DNA from 2 places in the Streptomyces noursei ATCC 11455 genome. Region 2 is predicted to be linked to the other one. Evidence: riboswitches for the same ligand, from Rfam matches in the RefSeq annotation. Region 2 holds a riboswitch; the other holds the start of a gene.
What was found. Region 2 has a riboswitch for glycine ahead of gcvP (aminomethyl-transferring glycine dehydrogenase). Riboswitches for the same ligand answer to the same signal wherever they lie in the genome.

Region 1 (8,310 bases), 4.5 Mb from region 2:
CGGCTGGTTGGGGTCCAGGCCGAACAGGTGCTGCAGGGGCCGGGAGAGCGCGGCGGTCAGGATGAGCAGGATGACAACGATGGCACCCGCCATCGCGACCTTGTCGCGGCGGAAGCGCAGCCAGGCGATCTGGCCGAGCGAGCGCCCCTCGATCCGCTTGCTCTCCACGCCTTCCAGCACCGCTTCCGGCTGCGCCTGCGCAGCCGCCCCGGTGGTCTCGATCGGTGCGGTCACGGTGGATCAGAACCCCTCCCGGCCGACGGTGGCCGACCTGTGCGCGCCGCGGTGGCGGCCTGGTTTCTACCTCACTGGTGTGTCCCCCGGCCGCCATCTCCGCCAGGTCGCGCGGGAGTTGGCGCTGCGGACGTGTCGGAAGCGTGCGTGACGTCGGTGGGGGATGGCGCTCGTACAAAGGACCGAGGTCCTCGATGCCGGGAGTCTTCATCCGACTCGCGATCACTCACCAGCCCTGACGGTGAATGGATGCGTAACTGTGATGTGGTCCGCGGCTTTCCGTTATACGAACACCAGGGCGGACTCAGCGGTGCGCGAGGCGGTCGGAAGAGGCGTCAACCGCCGTGCGGAAAGGGGGAATTCAGGCCAAGAACGGCAGCGGGCGGGTGCCCGCCGCGGGCACCCGTCGGCGTCAATAGGGGCGCGGGTAGCCGTAACCGTAGGTGGGTCCGGGAACCGGCGGCTGGGCGTAGCCGTCGCGGTCGAAGAACGGACGGGCGCACGCCCGCATCCACATCCCGACCGGGTCGTACTCGTCGTTCATGGCGACCGTGGAGACCGGCAGACCGTCCGGCACGGCGCCCATCGACTGCTGGATCATCATCCGCGCGGCGTCCACCGACGGCTGCCCGGTGTCGTACAGATCCAGCCCGATCGCCAGATACGGGGCGCCGAGGGCGGGTTGCACCCAAGCCCGACGCAACGACCGCACGGGGGGCGTCCGGTGGGCGTTCTGCGCGAGCAGGGCGTAGAACTGCGGGATGTCGATGACCGGTTCGGAGATCCGCAGCGGTCCGGCGGGCAGTCGGTCGAGGCCGGCGGCGATCCGGCGCAGGTCGAGCCAGGGGATGCCGACGCCGCCGCCGGGGGCGTGCGGATTCAGCCACAGCCCCCAGCGGTCGGGGAAGAGCGAGGCGGCGATCTCGGGGCCGCTGACGAGTTCGTGGTCGCGGGTCCAGCCGGAGGCGGCGAGCTCGGCCGCGGAAGTCACGCAGGGGGCGTACCCCAGCCCGTCGACCTCCATGTTGCCGTACTGCGCGTCGGGTTGTCCGGCCCGGCCGTGCCACAGGAGCATCCAGACCTGCCCGTGCGCGAGGGCGCCCAGCAGCGCCTCGTAGGCGTCATAGCGCCCGGGCGAGACCTGTCGCAGCATCTGCTCGACCTGGTCGGCCGCCGCTCCCTGATGCGCACCGGCGCTCACGTGGTCCGTCCCTTCTCCCGGCAGGGCCCGCGCCCGCCCGTCGTTCCACCAGCTTACGAGTGGTCCCGGGTGTAGAAGGGCCGCACGCGCTCCAGCATCCAGTCGGCGACCGGGTCGCCCTGGGCGATGTCGAGCAGGACGAGCTGGACCGGCCAGGGCACCGGCACCTGGCCCAGCGCCCGCCCCAGCGCGGTCAGCACCTCGTCGCGGGCGCCGCCGTCGTGCAGCCGCTCCGGGGCGACCTCCACCTGCACCCCGACGAAGAGTGCCGGCGTGTCGCCCTCGACGCTGGCCAGCGCGCGGCGGGCGGTCAGCACGCATCCGGCCTCGGAGAACGCCAGGCCGGCGGCGGCCAGGAAGTCCACCGGCTCGTCCTGCCAGTCCGGTTCGAAGAGCCGCACCCGGGCGCCGCCGCCCTGCGGGCCGTCCAGTTCGGTCCGTCCGGCACGACACATTTCGGCCACCGCGGGCGGCGGCAGCGGGACGCCGACGGTGCCGTCCGGATTGACCGCGATGCCCAGCAGCGGCGGCAGCCCGCGGGCGAACTCCCGGGCGGGCGCGACGGTGTACGACATGTGCGGCCCGACGACCCGCAGGAACTCCTGCTCGGAGCTGAAGACCGGAACGTAGGCGGCGCCGCCGAGCTCGACGGTCGGCAGGTCCAGGCCGGCCGCGCCGAAGCCGGCGCTCTCCGGGCCGCCGCTCTCGGGCAGCGGCACCCACACCCGGCTGCGGCCCAGCACCTCGACGATCCGGCCACCGGCCTCGGGGTGCCCGACCGACGCGGCCAGCACCTCCTCCAGCTCGTTGGCCGGCCAGGCCAACTGCGGTATCCCCGCGTCCGGGACGTGCCCCGGCACCGGACCACCGTGCTGCGGGTAATTGTCCGGATAGTTCATCTCACCCACCCATTACTGGCCGCGCTGCCCGGCCCCTGACCCTGGGGGCGGGTCCATGGGCCCGCCCCGGTGGGTCAGACCCTAACGGGCCCGGGCCCCTCCGGCGGACCGGGCCCCGCCCTGATCTACCGGACGGTCCCCGAGGGCCGTTCCCCGTAGCCGGTGGCGTCCGCGGCGGGCGCACCAGCGGGGCGGACGCGGGCGGTGAACGTGACGCGCTCCAGGACCCCGGCGGCGGACCGGTCCAGCAGCACCGCGGAGCGGAAGCCCGCGGGCAGCCGGGCCTCCTCGGCGCGGGCGACCAGCCGGCGCACCGCCCGGCGGTGCCGGGCGAAGGCGTACCGCGACACCCCGCGGCCGCGCGCCCGTTGGCCGCCCAGCGCCGTCCCGGGCGGCACGTCGAGCAGCACCAGGTGCAGGCCCCGGCCGTCGCGCCGGGCCGTCCGGACGAGCCAACGGCGCACCCACGCCAGCGTCCCGCAGTCGTGCACCACCACGCTGCCGCCGGAGCGCAGCGCCCGGCGCAGGGCGCGATAGTGCGCGGCCCGGACCAGCGGGCGGTAGAGCGCGTACGGCAGGTGCCGCAGCCGGCCCCGCTCCCAACGCTCCCGGCTGTCCTGGGAGTCGATGCGGTACACCGGGTCACCGCGGCCGTCGAGCGTCGGCAGCACCCGCTGCATCAGGGTGCTCTTGCCGCTGCCGGGCAGGCCGGAGACCACGATCAGATCGCCGGGTGCGAAGCGGAGCGCGGTGCGGGGGGCGCGGGCGCCGTCGCGGAGGTCGGTGATCCGGACCCGGTCGGGGCGGGCGGTGGGGCGCGGGCGGCGCGCCGCCCGGGGCCCGGCAGGCGCGGGCTCGGGCGCGGGCCCGGGTGCCGTCCCCGCCGTCGTCGCGTATGCCGCTTCGCTGTGCACCGTGATCGCCCCTCCCCGTCGGCTCAGGCCGGGTTCGGGACCCGACCTGCCCGCAGAGTGTCAAGAAAAGGTAATGGGCAGCAAGGCGACGGCGTCCGGCGCCACCGGATCCGGCGGTCCGCGGGCGGGTCCCGGATCCGGGCCGCGGTGCGGGTGGGCGGGGACGGGATGCCGGCCGGGGCTCCTGTATCCGGCGATCCCGTGTAATGATGTGGCCGCCACGGGCACACCGGAAGGTCACTCGTGCAACAGCCAGCCCAACTCCATACCGGCCGCTTGAATCCGCGCGGGAGAGTCCCCGGCCGCCACGGCGGGGCGCCGAAGGAGCAAGTCCTCCCTTGAATCTCTCAGGCCCCTATACCGCGCGGGCGAGGCAGATCTGAAAAGCGAGCCACTGCCTGGCTGAAGGGGCGGCTCCACCCAAGGTGCAAACCGGGCCCGTTCGTGGGCTCCCGGTGAACCTCTCAGGTTCCGATGACAGATGGGGAGACCGTCTTGTCACCCATGCCTGGGAGCCCGGAACGATGACTGAAGCCCCCCGCCGTACCGCGCTGGATGCCACGCACCGCGCGCTCGGCGCGACCATGACCGACTTCGCCGGCTGGGACATGCCGCTGCGCTACAGCAGCGAACGCGAGGAGCATGTCGCGGTCCGCACCCGTGCCGGCCTGTTCGACCTCTCCCACATGGGCGAGATCACCGTCACCGGTCCGCAGGCCGGCGCGCTGCTGGACCACGCGCTGGTCGGCAACATCGGCGCCCTGAAGGTCGGGCGGGCCCGCTACACGATGATCTGCGCCGCCGACGGCGGCATCCTCGACGACCTGATCGTCTACCGCCTCGACGAGCGGGAGTTCATGGTCGTCGCCAACGCCTCCAACGCCCAGGTGGTGCTGGACGCGCTGGCCGCGCGGCAGGCGGGCTTCGACGCCGCGGTCCGCGACGACCGGGACGCCTATGCGCTGGTCGCGGTGCAGGGCCCGGAGTCCCCCGGCATCCTCAAGAAGCTCACCGACGCCGACCTGGACGGGCTGAAGTACTACGCCGGCCTGCCCGGCACGGTCGCCGGCGTGCAGGCGCTGATCGCCCGGACCGGGTACACCGGCGAGGACGGCTTCGAGCTGTTCGTCCGGCCGGCCGACGCGGTCGCGGTGTGGGAGGCGCTGACCGAGGCGGGCCGGGACGTCGGACTGGTCCCGTGCGGACTGTCCTGCCGCGACACCCTGCGCCTGGAGGCGGGTATGCCGCTGTACGGGCACGAGCTGACGACCGCGCTCACCCCCTTCGACGCGGGCCTGGGCCGGGTCGTGAAGTTCGAGAAGGAGGGCGACTTCGTCGGGCGCGCGGCGCTTGAAGGGGCCGCGGAGCGCGCCGAGCAGAACCCGCCGCGCAAGCTGGTGGGTCTGGTCGCCGAGGGGCGCCGGGTGCCGCGCGCCGGCTACCCGGTCGTCGCCGCCGACGGCACGGTGATCGGCGAGGTCACCTCGGGGGCGCCCTCCCCGACCCTCGGCAAGCCGATCGCCATGGCGTACGTCGACGCCGAGTACGCCGCGCCGGGCGCGGAGGGCGTCCGGGTGGACATCCGCGGCACGCACGAGCCGTACGAGGTCGTCGCGCTGCCCTTCTACAAGCGGCAGAAGTAGCCGACGGCGCCGGCGAGTCCGCGGTGCCCGTCGCGGACCTGCGCCGTTGCGTCCGGCACGACGTGTCTCACTGGGCAAGACCCCATTCACGATCACACCCCCGCGTACAGGAGAATCGAGCCATGGACAACCCCCAGCAGCTGCGCTACAGCAAGGAGCACGAGTGGCTGTCGGACGCCGAGGGCGGCGTCTCGACGGTCGGCATCACCGAGCACGCGGCGAACGCGCTCGGCGACGTCGTCTTCGTGCAGCTCCCCGAGGTCGGGGCCACCGTCACCGCGGGCGAGTCCTGCGGCGAGCTGGAGTCGACCAAGTCGGTCAGCGACCTCTACTCGCCGGTGGACGGCGAGATCACCGAGGTCAACGAGGACGTCGTCGCCGACCCCTCGCTGGTGAACTCCGCCCCGTTCGAGGGCGGTTGGCTGTTCAAGGTCAAGATCAGCGGCGAGCCGGAGGACCTGCTCACGGCCGACGAGTACACCGCCTTCGCCGCCGGCTGACCCTCCCGCCACCGCACGGGCGGGGCCGCGGCGCCCCGCCCGCTCCCCCTCTCTCCAGGAAGTCCCATGTCGCTTCTGAACAGCTCCCTGCACGAGCTCGACCCCGACGTCGCCGCCGCCGTCGACGCCGAGCTGCACCGTCAGCAGTCCACCCTCGAAATGATCGCGTCGGAGAACTTCGCCCCGGTCGCCGTCATGGAGGCCCAGGGCTCGGTCCTGACCAACAAGTACGCCGAGGGCTACCCGGGCCGCCGCTACTACGGCGGCTGTGAGCACGTCGACGTCGTCGAGCAGATCGCCATCGACCGGATCAAGGCGCTCTTCGGCGCCGAGGCCGCCAACGTCCAGCCGCACTCCGGCGCGCAGGCCAACGCCGCCGCGATGTTCGCGCTGATCAAGCCGGGCGACACCATCCTGGGTCTGAACCTCGCCCACGGTGGGCACCTGACCCACGGCATGAAGATCAACTTCTCCGGCAAGCTCTACAACGTGGTGCCCTACCACGTCGACGAGAAGACCAACCTGGTCGACATGGAGGAGGTCGAGCGCCTCGCCAAGGAGCACCGCCCCAAGCTGATCGTCGCCGGCTGGTCCGCCTACCCGCGCCAGCTCGACTTCGCCGCCTTCCGCCGGATCGCGGACGAGGTCGGCGCGTACCTGATGGTCGACATGGCGCACTTCGCCGGCCTGGTGGCCGCGGGGCTGCACCCCTCCCCCGTGCCGCACGCCCACGTCGTGACCACGACCACGCACAAGACGCTGGGCGGCCCCCGCGGCGGTGTGATCCTCTCCACCGCCGAGCTGGCCAAGAAGATCAACTCCGCGGTCTTCCCGGGGCAGCAGGGCGGTCCGCTGGAGCACGTGATCGCCGCCAAGGCGGTGTCCTTCAAGGTCGCCGCGTCGGAGGAGTTCAAGGAGCGCCAGCAGCGGACCCTGGAGGGCGCCAGGATCCTGGCCGAGCGCCTGATCCAGGACGACGTCAAGGAGCACGGCGTCTCGGTGCTCTCCGGCGGCACCGACGTCCACCTCGTCCTGGTCGACCTGCGGGACTCGGCTCTCGACGGCCAGCAGGCCGAGGACCGCCTCCACGAGGTCGGCATCACCGTCAACCGCAACGCCATCCCGAACGACCCGCGGCCCCCGATGGTCACCTCCGGCCTGCGGATCGGCACCCCGGCCCTGGCCACCCGCGGCTTCCAGGCCGAGGACTTCCGCGAGGTCGCCGACATCATCGCCGAGGCGCTCAAGCCCAGCTACGACCGCGAGGCGCTCAAGGCCCGGGTCACCGCCCTGGCGGAGAAGTACCCGCTGTACCCGTCGCTGTGACGGGTCGGTCACCGGGGCGCCACGGCCCCCGGTGACCAGCGGCGGCGGACCGGTCCGCCGGCCCGCCGCCGCCCCGACGAGCCCCGGCCCGACCGGCGGTCGCACCCCCTTTTCCCCGCCCCGGACACCCTCCGCGCGCACCGGCGCCCTCCGTCCGGCTCCGTCCGGATCCGTCCGGCTTCACCTCCCCTTATCCCGCCCGCCGCCTCCCGTCCGGCGGCAATCCCCCGCGAGCGGGTTACGCTCGACAGTCGGGCCGGAAAACACCCCATTCCTGCCCCGATGTGCTCCACCGTCCACCACGAGCAGACAAGGGAGTCAGCCCCCGTGGCCATCTCCGTCTTCGACCTCTTCTCCATCGGCATCGGCCCGTCCAGCTCCCACACCGTCGGCCCCATGCGCGCCGCCCGGATGTTCGCCGGCCGGCTCAAGAAGGACGGTCTGCTCGCCCAGACGGTCTCCGTACGCGCCGAGCTCTTCGGCTCGCTGGGCGCCACCGGCCACGGCCACGGCACCCCCAAGGCCGTGCTGCTCGGCCTGGAGGGCCACTCGCCGCGCACCGTCGACGTCGAGACCGCCGACGACGAGGTGACCCGCATCCGCACCAGCGGCCGGCTGCGCCTCCTCGGCGCCGAGATAGGCACCGCGCACGAGATCGACTTCGACGAGTCCACCCAGCTGATCCTGCACCGCCGCCGGTCCCTGCCGTACCACGCCAACGGCATGACCCTCTTCGCCTACGACGCGGCGGGCGCCCCCCTCCTGGAGAAGACCTACTACTCGGTGGGCGGCGGCTTCGTCGTCGACGAGGACGCGGTCGGCGAGGACCGGATCAAGCTCGACGACACCGTCCTGACGTACCCCTTCCGCACCGGCGACGAGCTGCTGCGGCTCTCCCGGGAGACCGGCCTGTCGATCTCCGCCCTGATGCTGGAGAACGAGAAGGCGTGGCGCACGGAGGACGAGATCCGCACCGGCCTGCTGGAGATCTGGCAGGTCATGCAGGGCTGCGTCACCCGCGGCATGTCCCGCGAGGGCATCCTGCCCGGCGGCCTGAAGGTCCGCCGCCGCGCCGCCAACGCCGCCCGCGCGCTGCGCGCCGAGGGCGACGCACCGGCCCGCGCCATGGAGTGGGTCACCCTCTACGCCATGGCCGTCAACGAGGAGAACGCCGCCGGCGGCCGGGTGGTGACCGCCCCCACCAACGGCGCGGCCGGCATCATCCCCGCCGTCCTGCACTACTACGTCAACTTCGTCCCGGGCGCCGACGAGGACGGCGTGGTCCGCTTCCTGCTCGCGGCCGGCGCCATCGGCATGCTCTTCAAGGAGAACGCCTCGATCTCCGGCGCCGAGGTCGGCTGCCAGGGCGAGGTCGGCTCCGCCTGCTCGATGGCCGCCGGCGGCCTCGCCGAGGTCCTCGGCGGCAGCCCCGAGCAGGTCGAGAACGCCGCCGAGATCGGCATGGAGCACAACCTCGGCCTGACCTGCGACCCGGTCGGCGGCCTCGTCCAGATCCCGTGCATCGAGCGCAACGGCATGGCCGCCGTGAAGGCCGTCACCGCCGCCCGGATGTCGCTGCGCGGCGACGGCCGC
Region 2 (8,310 bases):
CCACGGCCTCGTACGAGGCGCGGGTCTTCGGGGTGCGCTCGGCGATGCCGACGGGGCAGGCGCGTCGGCTGTGTCCCAACGCCGCCTATCTCAGTCCGCGGTTCACGCTGTACCGCCAAGTGAGTGACACGGTCATGGAGCTGCTGCGGGCGCTCTCGCCGCTCGTCGAGCCGCTGAGCCTGGACGAAGCCTTCGTGGACCTGGAGGCGGGCGGGGTGCCGGCGGAGACGGCCGCGGTGCGGGCGGTGGGGGAGCAGCTGCGGCGCGACATCCGGGCGGCCACGGGGCTGACCGGTTCGGTGGGGCTGGCCGGCGCCAAGATGCTCGCCAAGATCGCGTCCGAGGCGGCGAAACCGGACGGCCTGGTGGTGATCGAGCCCGGCACCGAGCGGGAGCTGCTCGGGCCGATGCCGGTGCGGACGCTGCCCGGGGTCGGGCCGGCGACGGCCGAGACGCTGCGCCGGGCCGGGATCCACACCGTCGCGGAGACCGCGGAGGCCGGCGAGGCGGAGCTGGTGCGGCTGCTGGGCAAGGCGCACGGCACCGGGCTGTACGCGATGGCGCTGGGGCAGGACGACCGGCCGGTGGTGGCCGAGCGGGACGCGAAGTCGGTGTCGGTGGAGGACACCTTCGAGGTCGATCTGACCGACCGGACGCGGGTGCGGAACGAGGTGCTGAGGCTGGCCGACCGGTGCGTGGGGCGGCTGCGGGCGGCCGGGCGGTCCGGGCGCACGGTGGTGATCAAGGTCCGGAACTACGACTTCTCGACGCTGACCCGGTCCGAGACGCTGCGCGGGCCCACCGACGACCCGGCCGTCGTCCGGGAGGCCGCGGTGCGGCTGCTGGAGACGGTGGACACCACGGGCGGGGTGCGGCTGCTGGGCGTGGGGGTGACCGGGCTGGCCGACTTCACGCAGGAGGACCTCTTCGCCCAGCTGGCCACGGAGCGGGAGGCCGAGGAGCAGGCGGCGGGCGGGGCCGCGGAGCCGGCCGAGGAGGCGGCGGGCGAGCCGGAGGCCGGCGTGGAGCTGCCGCGGCGCTGGTATCCGGGGCTGGACGTGGTCCACGAGGAGTTCGGCGCCGGGTGGGTGCAGGGCAGTGGCCTGGGGAGGGTGACCGTACGGTTCGAGACGCCATGGTCCGCACCGGGGCGGGTGCGGACCTTCACCGTCGACGATCCGGCGCTGCGGCCGGGCGAGCCCCTGCCGCTGATCGGCGGGCCGGATCAGTCGTCCGCGCCGGCGATCCGCCCGAAGTCGGTGTCGCCGGCGGGCGAGGCGGAGTCGGAGGCCGGTGAGGAGATATCCAGGCGGTAGTGGTGGTAGAGCTGGAGCTCCTGCTCGGGGGAGAGGTGCCGGCCGACGCCGAAGTCCGGGGCGTCCTTGATCAGCTTCCGGTCGTAGGGGATGTGCAGGCTGTCGCCGACCATCTTGCTCGGTTCCAAGGGGACGAACGCATCCCGGCTGAACAGGCCGGTGCGGACGGCCGCCCACTCCGGTTCGCCCGTCGCGTCGTCGAGGTACACCTCGTCGACGGTCCCTATTTTCGCGCCGTTCCGGTCGAACGCTTTGCGGCCGATGAGGCTCCGGGGATCGATATCGGTTTGCACGGTCCCTCCACGTGGTCGCAACTGCCTTGTGACCACTACGAAACGGCACATTTCATGCCCCGGCCACTCGAAGGATCGTTTCGGCGGTGCGCTGGTAGGCTGGCGATTGGCCGTCGACCCCATGCGGGAGAGTCCTTTGTCGTTCGCGACCAGGGCGCCGAAGGAGCAAATCCTCCCCGGAATCTCTCAGGCACACGTACCGCATGGACGAGGTCACTCTGGAAAGCAGGGCGGGCCACGGACAGGCACCATGCCGGAACCCCTCCTCACCGACGGTGAAAGCCGGACCGCAGCCCGCGGACCGGTGAAGCTCTCAGGTTGAGATGACAGAGGGGGAGGCCGTCCGGGCACCAGCGCCGTGGTGCCCCTCGTAGGTCGTACTGACCAGGAGGCCCCCGCAGATGAACACCCACCGCATCTCCCTGACCGAGCTGGAGCGGGGCATCCCGTTCGAGCAGCGGCACGTCGGCCCCGACCACGAGGCGCAGGCGAAGATGCTCGCGCAGGTCGGCTTCGGATCGCTGGACGAACTCACGGCCACCGCCGTGCCCGACGTGATCAAGAGCACCGAGGCACTCGGTCTGCCGGAGGGCCGCACCGAGGCCGAGGTCCTGGCCGAGCTGCGCGCGCTCGCCGACCGCAACCAGGTGCTGTCGCCCATGATCGGGCTCGGCTACTACGGCACCTTCACGCCGCCGGTGATCCTGCGCAACGTCATGGAGAACCCCTCCTGGTACACGGCCTACACGCCCTACCAGCCGGAGATCTCGCAGGGTCGCCTGGAGGCCCTGCTGAACTTCCAGACCGTCGTCGCCGACCTGACCGGACTGCCCACCTCCGGTGCGTCGCTGCTGGACGAGGGCACCGCCGCCGCCGAGGCGATGGCGCTCTCCCGCCGGGTCGGCAAGGTCAAGCAGGGCGTCTTCCTGGTCGACGCCGACTGTCTGCCGCAGACCGTCGCCGTGATCCGGGCCCGGGCTGAACCGACCGGTGTGGAGGTCGTGGTCGCCGACCTGTCCGACGGCATCCCCGAGGAGATCGCCGAGCGCGGCGTCTTCGGTGTGCTGCTCCAGTACCCGGGCGCGTCCGGCGCGGTGCGCGACCCGCGCGCGGTGATCGAGCGGGCGCACGAGCTGGGCGCGATCGTCACCGTCGCCGCCGACCTGCTCGCGCTGACGCTGCTCACCCCGCCCGGTGAGCTCGGCGCGGACATCGCGGTCGGCACCAGCCAGCGCTTCGGCGTCCCGATGGGCTTCGGAGGCCCGCACGCCGGCTACATGGCCGTCCGCGAGCAGTACGCCCGCAGCCTGCCCGGCCGTCTGGTGGGCGTCTCCGTCGACGCCGACGGCAACAAGGCATACCGCCTGGCGCTGCAGACCCGCGAGCAGCACATCCGCCGCGAGAAGGCCACCAGCAACATCTGCACCGCGCAGGTGCTGCTCGCCGTCATGGCCGGGATGTACGCCGTCTACCACGGCCCCGACGGGCTGCGGACCATCGCCCGGCGCACCCACCGCTACGCCACGATCCTCGCCGCGGGCCTGCGGGCCGGCGGGGTCGAGCTCGTCCACGACGTCTACTTCGACACCCTGACCGCACGGGTGCCCGGCCGGGCCGCCGAGGTCGTCGCCGCCGCCCGCGAGGCCGGCATCAACCTCCGCGAGGTCGACGCCGACCTGGTCGGCATCGCCTGCGACGAGACCACCGGGCGCGCCCAGCTCACCGGCGTCTGGGGCGCGTTCGGCATCCAGGGCGACATCGAAGCGCTGGACGCGACCGTCGAGGAGAGCCTGCCGCAGTCCCTGCTGCGCACCGACGACTACCTCGGCCACCCGGTCTTCCACCAGCACCGCTCCGAGACCGCGATGCTGCGCTACCTGCGCACCCTCGCCGACAAGGACTACGCGCTGGACCGGGGCATGATCCCGCTCGGCTCCTGCACGATGAAGCTGAACGCCACCACCGAGATGGAGCCGGTCACCTGGCCCGAGTTCGGTCAGCTGCACCCCTTCGCCCCCGCAGACCAGGCCCAGGGCTACCTCACGCTCATCCAGGAACTGGAGGAGCAGCTGGCCGCGGTCACCGGCTACGACAAGGTGTCCATCCAGCCCAACGCCGGCTCCCAGGGCGAGCTGGCCGGTCTGCTCGCGGTCCGCGCCTACCACCGCGCCAACGGGGACGAGCAGCGCACCGTCTGCCTGATCCCGTCGTCGGCGCACGGCACCAACGCCGCCAGCGCCGTGATGGCCGGCATGAAGGTCGTCGTCGTCAAGACCGGTGCGGACGGCGAGGTCGACATCGACGACCTGCACGCCAAGATCGAGAAGCACCGGGACGAACTGGCCGTCCTGATGGTCACCTACCCGTCCACCCACGGCGTGTTCGAGGAGCACATCACCCAGATCTGCGCGACGGTGCACGAGGCCGGCGGTCAGGTCTACGTGGACGGCGCCAACCTCAACGCCCTGGTCGGCCTGGCCGAGCCCGGGAAGTTCGGCGGCGACGTCTCGCACCTCAACCTGCACAAGACGTTCTGCATCCCGCACGGCGGCGGCGGCCCCGGCGTCGGCCCGGTCGCGGTCCGCGCCCACCTGGCGCCGTACCTGCCCAACCACCCGCTGCAGCCCACCGCGGGCCCGGAGACCGGCGTCGGGCCGATCTCCGCCGCCCCCTGGGGCTCGGCCGGCATCCTGCCGATCTCGTGGACGTACGTCCGCCTCATGGGCGGTGCGGGCCTCAAGCGCGCCACCCAGGTCGCGGTGCTCGGCGCCAACTACATCGCCAAGCGCCTGGAGCCGCACTACCCGGTGCTCTACACCGGCCCCGGCGGACTGGTCGCCCACGAGTGCATCGTCGACGTCCGACCGCTGACCAAGGCGACCGGAGTGAGCATCGACGACGTCGCCAAGCGGCTCATCGACTACGGCTTCCACGCGCCGACGATGTCCTTCCCCGTGGCCGGCACGCTGATGATCGAGCCGACCGAGAGCGAGGACCTGACCGAGCTGGACCGGTTCTGCGACGCGATGATCGCCATCCGCGCGGAGATCGAGAAGGTCGGTTCGGGGGAGTGGGACAAGGACGACAACCCGCTGCGCAACGCCCCGCACACCGCGGCGGCGCTCGGCGGCGAGTGGAACCACCCCTACAGCCGCGAGGAGGCCGTCTTCCCTGCCGGCGTCAACGCCGCGCAGAAGTACTGGCCGCCGGTGCGCCGGATCGACGGTGCCTTCGGTGACCGCAACCTCGTCTGCTCCTGCCCGCCGCTGGACGAGTACGACGTCTGATCACCCCCCGCCACCGGTGACCGGTGGCAACATCAAGGGCCCTCGGCGGATGCGCCGGGGGCCCTGGTGTACGTGCCGGGTGACTGCGGGGTCACGCGGCGGCGGTGACCCGCGGCGGGTCGACCGGCCGATGCGGCGCGATAACCTGCCCGTCCGGCAGCAGCTCACCGGTGTCCTCGAAGAGCAGGACGCCGTTGCACAGCAGGCTCCAGCCCTGCTCCGGGTGGTGCGCCACCAGCTGGGCGGCCTCCCGGTCGGTGGAGTCGGCTGATGGGCATGGCGGTTGATGCTGGCACATGGAAAATGTCTTTCGCTGCGGAGTGGTGAACGTCGTGCGGCTCGATGCGATGCTCATGGCCGCTCCCCCGTTTCCTGTCGGTCCCAGTCTTGCCCTACGGACGGGATTCCGCAGGGATTTCGCAGCAGCGCTACACACTCGATACGGACGTGTCACCCGTGCGGGCGGTTGCTTCCAATTGCGCGCCCGCCCGCAGGCGTTGGCGCGCTACCGGCGCACAGGGGCGCACAGCGTGGTGCGCCCCGCGGCCGGAGAGGTCACGGGGCGCATGGGTGCGGGGTGTCGTGAGCGGTGCGGGGCCTCCGTACCGCGTGACGCGGCGGGCCCGCGGCGGACGGTCAGGCCGGCTCGCGGAGCAGGGGCGTCGGGCCCAGGCGGAGGGTCAGACGGGGCAGCAGGTCGGCGACCCGCTGCGGGAGGTAGGAGGCGATCCCGGGCGGGGCGGGCGCCAGCGGCACCAGGAGATCACTAGCGGCGGGCATCCCCTCCGCGCCGTCCGCGGTGAGGTCGTGGTGGAGCCACAGGGTGAGCATGTACAGCTCCGGCACGGACAGCAGGCGCGGCTGGTAGGGCGCGGTGAGCGACTCGGCCTGCTGCAGGGCCCGTTCGGTCGCGGCGACATAGGGGCCGTCGCAGAAGTGCGAGAACGTCCAGCCGTCGGCGGTCAGCCGGGCCTCGGCGGCGGCCACGGCGCGCTCGCCACCGCGGATCAGGAAACGCCAGCCGGCGAGGCGGGTGCGCGGCGGGCCGGCCTGGCTGACGTCGTCCCAGACGTGCACGGGCAGCGGGTGGTCGGGGCTCAGCGGCCCCTGATGGGTGCGGAGCGCGGCGGCCGGGGCCTCGCGGACCGCGGTGGGGGAGCCGAGGGCACTGAGGATGCTGCGCAGGGCGGGCGCAGGGGAGGGAGGAACGTGCAGCGGCATGGCGGGTCGCCTCTCACTTAGGAGACACGGTGGAGCGTGGCAGTGCGGACGGCGCTGTCTGCGGGCGGGTCAGAGCCTGGCCGACCGCAACTGCGGACCGACGGGTCGGCAGCGGTGTCGGGGCACCGATGGGGGCACCGCCGCGCTGGGCGCCAAATCTCTGCCTCGTCTGCGAAGTTTATACGACATATGTTCTGGAAGTGTTTCGGCTACTCGCCTTGTGGATTTCTGGCAAGATGGAATCCGGTCCGCCATCCGGGGTGATTTCCGCCGCTTTGGGCGGGAACTGGGAGAGGCCACCTCGTAATTCTTCGACGAAGCGGTAGGCCGGAACCCGTCGGTGTTTTTTACGAGCGAATTGCGGTGGGTGTCGGCCGATCAGATATGCCCCTGGAAAATGCCTCGGGCGCGCTCTTTGAGAGTAACGGTACCGGCATGCCCTTGAGGCGTTATCGATCAGACTGCCGGGGCATCATCGACCGTAGCCCGTACCCCGGCGTGCCGGGGGCGGTACCGACCAGCCCGTGGCCGCGAGCCGTTCACCTAGGAGGGACCCGCCGATGGGGGAGAAGGTCGCCGCGGAGGGGAACGACCTGGTGGACCGGGAGCGCTATCGAAGAAAGCTGCACGACTGCCTGGAGGGATTGCGGCGACTCCTGACGGAGAAGCGGTTCGACCGCCCCAAGAATCTCATGGGGCTGGAGATCGAGCTCAATCTCGCGGGCGCCGACGGGCGCCCCCGCATGCTGAACTCGCAGGTCCTGGAAAGGATCGCCAGCGGCGATTTCCAGACCGAACTCGCGCAGTGCAATCTAGAGGTCAACATCACCCCGCACCGATTGTCCGGACGCGTACTGGACCAGCTCGCCGAAGAACTCCGCACCGGGCTCGGCTATGCGGAGCGAAAGTCCCGGGAAGTCGCCGCCCGCATCGTCATGATCGGCATCCTGCCGACCCTGAACGCCGACGACCTCACCGTCGCCAGCCTCTCCGCCAACGACCGCTATGTGCTGCTCAACGACCAGATGCGGGCCGCCCGCGGCGAGGACTTCGTCATCGACATCCAGGGCGTCGAGCGCCTGATCACCCGCTCGCCGTCGATCGCCCCCGAAGCCGCCTGCACCTCCGTGCAACTGCACCTCCAGGTGACGCCCGGGCGGTTCGCCGCCGTCTGGAACGCCGCCCAGGCGATCGCCGCCGCCCAGATAGCCGTCGGCGCCAACTCCCCGTTCCTGTTCGGGCGGGAGCTGTGGCGCGAATCGCGACCGCCGGTCTTCCAGCAGGCCACCGACACCCGCGCACCCGAACTCCAGGCCCAGGGAGTGCGCCCGCGCACGTGGTTCGGCGAGCGCTGGGTGGACTCCGCCTACGACCTGTTCGAGGAGAACCTGCGCTTCTTCCCGCCGCTGCTGCCGCTGTGCGGACCACAGGACCCCCTGCGCGTCCTCGACGAGGGCGGCGTGCCCGACCTCGCCGAACTGATCCTGCACAACGGCACGATCTACCGCTGGAACCGCCCCGTCTACGCGGTCGCCGACGGCCTCCCGCACCTCCGCGTCGAGAACCGGGTGCTGCCGGCCGGCCCGACCGTCGCCGACGTCATCGCCAACACCGCCTTCTACTACGGCCTGGTGCGCGCCCTCGCCGAGCAGCCGCGCCCCGTCTGGACCCGGCTCCCGTTCACCGTCGCCGCCGCCAACTTCGACACCGCCTGCCGCCACGGCATCGACGCCACCCTCCGCTGGCCCCGGCCCGGCCGCGCCGGCGGCCTCACCGAGATCCCCGCCGTGCGCCTGGTGCAACAGGAACTGCTGCCGCTGGCGGCCGCCGGGCTGGACGCCTGGGGCATCGAACCGGCCGACCGCGACCACTACCTGGGCATCATCGAGGCCCGCTGCGCACGCCGGACCAACGGGGCGTCCTGGCAGGCCGCGGCGTTCCACCACGCACTGCGGCAGGGACTGCCCCGGGACGCCGCCCTGGCGGCGATGACCCGGCGCTACAGCGAGCTGATGCACACCGGGGAGCCGGTGCACACCTGGCCGGTGCCATGGGCGGCCGGCGCGGCCGTCGTACCGGCGCAGCGCCGGCCGGCGGCCGGGGGCACCGTCGCGTGACGCCCGCCGTGGAGCGCCCCGGCGAGGCCGTCCGGTCGGCTGACGCCGGTGCCGCAGTCGGTGCGGATCCGCGGGC

Region 1: another riboswitch for glycine. It lies ahead of gcvT (glycine cleavage system aminomethyltransferase GcvT); the one in region 2 lies ahead of gcvP (aminomethyl-transferring glycine dehydrogenase).

The regions. Positions count from the first base shown of each region.
Region 1 is NZ_CP011533.1:3,283,049-3,291,358, forward strand. It holds gene SNOUR_RS13565 (ABC transporter permease) at 1-234, opposite strand, end outside; gene SNOUR_RS13570 (enhanced serine sensitivity protein SseB C-terminal domain-containing protein) at 647-1,435, opposite strand; gene SNOUR_RS13575 (enhanced serine sensitivity protein SseB) at 1,489-2,334, opposite strand; gene SNOUR_RS13580 (AAA family ATPase) at 2,460-3,248, opposite strand; glycine riboswitch at 3,526-3,621, shown strand; glycine riboswitch at 3,622-3,739, shown strand; gene gcvT (glycine cleavage system aminomethyltransferase GcvT) at 3,773-4,891, shown strand; gene gcvH (glycine cleavage system protein GcvH) at 5,014-5,391, shown strand; gene glyA (serine hydroxymethyltransferase) at 5,458-6,717, shown strand; gene SNOUR_RS13600 (L-serine ammonia-lyase) at 7,045-8,310, shown strand, end outside.
Region 2 is NZ_CP011533.1:7,763,250-7,771,559, forward strand. It holds gene SNOUR_RS33105 (DNA polymerase IV) at 1-1,316, shown strand, start outside; gene SNOUR_RS33110 (PRC-barrel domain-containing protein) at 1,226-1,660, opposite strand; glycine riboswitch at 1,724-1,821, shown strand; gene gcvP (aminomethyl-transferring glycine dehydrogenase) at 2,011-4,896, shown strand; gene SNOUR_RS33120 (DUF5999 family protein) at 4,988-5,194, opposite strand; gene SNOUR_RS33125 (hypothetical protein) at 5,533-6,117, opposite strand; gene SNOUR_RS33130 (glutamate-cysteine ligase family protein) at 6,678-8,234, shown strand.